Regions from separate parts of the Lysinibacillus louembei genome, predicted to be linked through region 1. Evidence: riboswitches for the same ligand, from Rfam matches in the RefSeq annotation. Region 1 holds a riboswitch; the other holds the start of a gene.

The links. Region 1 has a riboswitch for S-adenosylmethionine ahead of R6U77_RS10680 (methionine ABC transporter ATP-binding protein). Riboswitches for the same ligand answer to the same signal wherever they lie in the genome.
Region 2: it holds a riboswitch for S-adenosylmethionine, as region 1 does, so the genes downstream of both, metA (homoserine O-acetyltransferase MetA) here and R6U77_RS10680 (methionine ABC transporter ATP-binding protein) in region 1, are expected to answer to the same signal.

Annotation. Positions count from the first base shown of each region.
Region 1 is NZ_CP137624.1:2,164,893-2,167,361, forward strand. It holds gene gcvH (glycine cleavage system protein GcvH) at 56-436, shown strand; gene R6U77_RS10670 (toprim domain-containing protein) at 519-836, shown strand; gene R6U77_RS10675 (thioredoxin family protein) at 847-1,152, shown strand; SAM riboswitch class I at 1,211-1,315, shown strand; gene R6U77_RS10680 (methionine ABC transporter ATP-binding protein) at 1,402-2,427, shown strand; gene R6U77_RS10685 (methionine ABC transporter permease) at 2,420-2,469, shown strand, end outside.
Region 2 is NZ_CP137624.1:2,904,190-2,906,658, forward strand. It holds gene R6U77_RS14420 (GNAT family N-acetyltransferase) at 1-16, opposite strand, end outside; gene R6U77_RS14425 (SH3 domain-containing protein) at 136-876, shown strand; SAM riboswitch class I at 1,013-1,119, shown strand; gene metA (homoserine O-acetyltransferase MetA) at 1,214-2,152, shown strand; gene R6U77_RS14435 (group-specific protein) at 2,136-2,469, shown strand, end outside.

The DNA of each region.
Region 1 (2,469 bases):
CGTAAGAAATATGGCAAACTGAAAATGAATGTATTACATATTTGGAGGGGTTTTCATGAGCACACCAACAGAATTACGTTATTCTAAAGAGCACGAATGGGTAAAAGTTGAAGACGGCAAGGCGCGTATCGGTATTACGCATTTTGCACAAAATGAACTAGGCGATATCGTATTCGTTGAACTACCAGAAGTAGGCGACGAATTAACGTTGAACGAGCCATTTGGTAGCGTTGAGTCAGTTAAAACTGTATCGGAGCTATATGCGCCCGTATCAGGCAAAGTTGTAGAAGTAAACGAAGAGTTAGGTGATAGCCCAGAATTCGTGAACGAGTCTCCATATGAGCAAGCATGGATGGTTGTTGTTGAGCTATCGAACCCATCTGAAGTAGATGAGTTAATGACTTCTGAGCAATACGACGAAATGACTGCAGAGTAAAACAAATATAAAGGGGGTGTCGGTAAAACAGATGTTGATCTGCTTTCCTGGCACCCCATTTGCGTATGAAAGGAGAATTTTGATGATTTGTATGGTTGTAGAAGGGCGTTCGGATAAATTAAAGCTGGAGCAAGTAATTGCCGAGGATGCGATTATATTATGTACAAACGGAACGATGAGTGAAGACAATTTGCTTGAACTTTTAGCACCATATGAGTATCTTAAATTTTATACGCTTTTTGATGCGGATGTATCAGGGCAAAAAATGCGTAAGCTAATGAAGCGAGTTTATTCAGAGGCTATTCAGCTCGAAATACCTGCACAATATAAAGAGGTTGCAACAACCCCAACAACTGTGTTAGCTACACTTTTGAAAAAAGCAAATATACGTACAAAGTAGGACAATGATAATGGAAGAATGGACAATCGAGCAGTGGCAACAGCAGCTAACTAATAATGATGTTGTCACGCTATATTTATATACGCCAATATGTGGAACATGTGCCATCGCATCGAAAATGATGGATGTCGTGGAACAGCTATTACCTACTATGCCAATAGGAAAAATGAATTTAAACTATTCTGAAAAATTAGCCTTGGAGTTGCAAGTAGAAAGTGTTCCATGCCTAGTAATAGCAAGGGATGACGGCACAATGGAAAAAATTTATGCCTTTCAATCCGTACTAAATTTATATGAAATATTAAAAAGTAGTTGACGCACTTTTTATATCGTGATAAAGTACATTCATACTAAATTTACAAATTAAATAAATCCTCTTATAAAGAGCGGCGGAGGGAAGTGCCCTATGAAGCCCGGCAACCATCACGAATGTGAAAAGGTGCCAAGTCACACAAAGTATACACTTTGAAAGATGAGAGAATGGTTCAACATAAATTCATTATGTAAAACCTTTCTGCTTGCTCAAAGTGGAAAGGTTTTTTTGATTTTTAAAAGGAGAATAACGATGATTCAATTATCTAATATAACGAAAGTTTACAAAACGAAAAATGGCGATTTGACCGCTGTTCGTGATGTTAATTTAACAATCAATCAAGGCGAAATATTTGGCATTATCGGCTACAGCGGTGCGGGTAAAAGTACAATGATTCGCTTGCTCAACGGTTTGGAAAAGCCAACAACTGGAGAAGTCATTGTCAATGGTGAGGATATTGCGCATACTTCTGGTGCAAGCTTACGCCAAGCACGTCAGAAAATAAGCATGATTTTTCAACATTTTAATTTGCTTTGGTCACGTACGGTTGAGGAAAATATCGCATTTCCATTAGAAATTGCGGGTGTCAGCAAAAGCGAGCGAGCAAGCCGCGTGCAGGAGCTAGTGGAGCTAGTCGGTTTAAACGGAAGGGAGAAAGCATATCCTTCACAGCTATCAGGAGGGCAAAAGCAGCGAGTTGGCATTGCCCGCGCATTAGCAAATAACCCAGAAGTATTGCTCTGTGATGAGGCAACTTCAGCGCTAGACCCTGAAACGACGGATGCTATTTTAGAGCTACTCTTGAATATTAATAAAAAGCTAGGGCTGACAATTGTTTTAATTACACATGAAATGCATGTTATTCGTAAAATTTGTCATCGCGTTGCAGTGATGGAAGCTGGACAAGTTGTGGAGCAAGGCAAGGTGCTAGATATATTCCAAAATCCACAGGCAACGATTACGAAAAACTTTGTGTCGCAAGTTTCTGATTCAAGTGAGACGAAGGAATCAATCGAGCAAATTGTGACAAACTATCCGACTGGCAAAATTGTACGTGTTACCTTTGTTGGTCAATCAACAAAAGAGCCTATTATGTCGCAGTTAATTAAGCAATTTGATGTAGATATTAATATTTTGCATGGCGCTATTTCACATACGGCAAATGGTCCTTACGGTACGCTCATCGTGCATATTGATGGAGGTAAAGAAAATATTGAAAGTGCATTGCAGCTATTAGCAACAAACAATATTCAAGCGGAGGTGATTGAACGTGGTTGAGCAATTATTTCCGAACGTCAATTGGGACAAAATGTGGCAAGC
Region 2 (2,469 bases), 740 kb from region 1:
CTAATGTTGGAAACATGGCTAAACCCCTTTGTTTTTTTATTAACTAAAAATAATAGTGTAACTTACATTTCAATAATAGGATAGTGTTTCCTCCTATGATACAATTTAACTAATATTATGAAGGGAGTGCGTTGAATGAAGTTCGTCAAATGGATCATTGCAGTATCGTTATGTTTTATTGCACTAACGGCTATGGATTATGGGGATGCTCAAGCATCAGCTAGTACCTCTGAAACGAAAGTATCAAAGCAAACTGTGAATCAAACAAAATATGTGAAATCAGAAGGAGGATTAATTGTCAGAAAAGAAGCACATTCGAAAGGTGCTAAAGTAACGATGCTGAAAGATGGCTCGAAAGTTTTTGTATACACAACGGACAGCAACGGTTGGTCACACATCAAACAAGGAAATGTCAAGGGGTATGTAAAGGATGCTTATTTAGTAGTGCAAGAACAGAGCGCTCAAAATAAAAATCGAAAAATTGATTTTTCTATGAGTATAAATCAAGTTGAGAAAGCAGAAACAGCAAAGTTACTTAGAAAATCACAAAAGGGAAATGTGTCTACTTTAGTTTACTCAGCAATGAAATATGGTTACTCAACAGAATTGATATATTATTATGAGGATAAAAAGCTTGGTGCGATTGGATTTGATTTCTTCCCTAATAGAGACCGTTATAGTGATTGGTCGGAAATACAACTTATCCATGACACGCTTTATAAAGAAGGTCTTAAGGAGCTAGGACGTAATGTGGAAACACGTTCAGACGGTAGTTATTATATTTCAAGCTTATGGGATAAAGGCTCTTATTACGTTATGTTAGATGTTAATCGTATAGACGGCTATACGATGGCGACTTTAATATATTATCAGTAAAAAACATGATTCATATAAAAGGGATTGTAAAAATTGTATGGAATTTGATTTAAGAAGTGTAGAGTATTGACAATAGTATTTTAAACCCTATTGTCAAACGCTTTCAATAATGCTACAATAAACAAAATTAAAAAAACACTTATCAAGAGAAGCCGAGGGATATGGCCCGTTGACGCTTCAGCAACCTCTAACATTGATTAGAAAGGTGCTAATTCCAGCGGGGGGACTCCCGAGAGATAAGAGTGAACGGATTGCTTACAAAACCCTCACATTCTCTATGCTGGAATGTGAGGGTTTTTTGTATTGATTTGTTATTTCAAGAAATGGGGGAAAAGCAATGCCAATTAATATTCCGAAGCAGTTGCCAGCAGGTGAGCTACTAAGAAAAGAGAAAATTTTCGTGATGGAGGAGGACCGTGCGAGAACACAGCAAATCCGTCCGTTAAACATTTTAGTTTGTAACCTAATGCCAGAAAAGGAGAAAACAGAGCTGCAATTATTGCGTTTATTAGGGAACACACCTTTACAAGTAAATGTCACATTTTTGAATACAGCAACCTATGAATCGAAAAATGTCTCAAAATCACATTTGCAAACGTTCTATACGACATTTGCTGAGATTAAACACCGCCGCTATGATGGCATGATTATTACAGGTGCGCCAATTGAACGCATGGAATTTGAGGACGTTATCTATTGGAAGGAAATTACGGATATTATGGATTGGGCAAAGCTAAATGTCACATCCATCATGAATATTTGTTGGGGTGCGCAAGCGGCTTTATATCATCATTACGGCATTGGTAAATTTGAGCTGCCGAAAAAATGCTCAGGCGTATACTCACATGTTATTACGGATTTAACGGTAGATTTAGTGCGTGGCTTTAGCGATGAATATGTAGCACCACATTCAAGACATACATCTGTATCAATTGATGAGGTGCGTGCGCATCCAGATTTACGCTTGCTGAGCTATTCAGACGATGCGGGTGTCTTTATTGTACAATCGAAGGACAATAAGCAAATTATGATTACAGGACATTTAGAGTATGATGCGACAACGCTTGCTGATGAATACGAGCGAGATATCGCCAAGGCAGATAATGTAGAAGTGCCTGTGAACTACTTCCCAAATGATGACCCAACGAAAGCACCAAAAAATACATGGCGTGCCCATTCGCATTTATTGTTCTACAACTGGTTGAACTATTACGTATACCAAGAAACGCCATACAAATGGGATTTTGTTGAAGAGGAGATTGAATATCATATTTAGCACACCGAAAAAATTTTACATTGCCTCCAGCTTTCAAAATATAGAGGATGTCCGTTATGTAAGAGACCAATTAACAGCAAAAGGCTTTCAGCATACGTATGACTGGACACAAAACAGCCGTGCAGCCAATTTAGAGGAATTGCAACGTATTGGCAATGCAGAAAAAGAAGCGGTTCAACTTGCTGATTTTTTAATCATTTTATTACCTGCTGGGAAGGGCGGTCATATTGAGTTCGGACTTGCTTTAGCGAATGATATAACCATTTATTTATATTCACCCAATGAGGATATATATGATATGAATTTTACGAGTACAT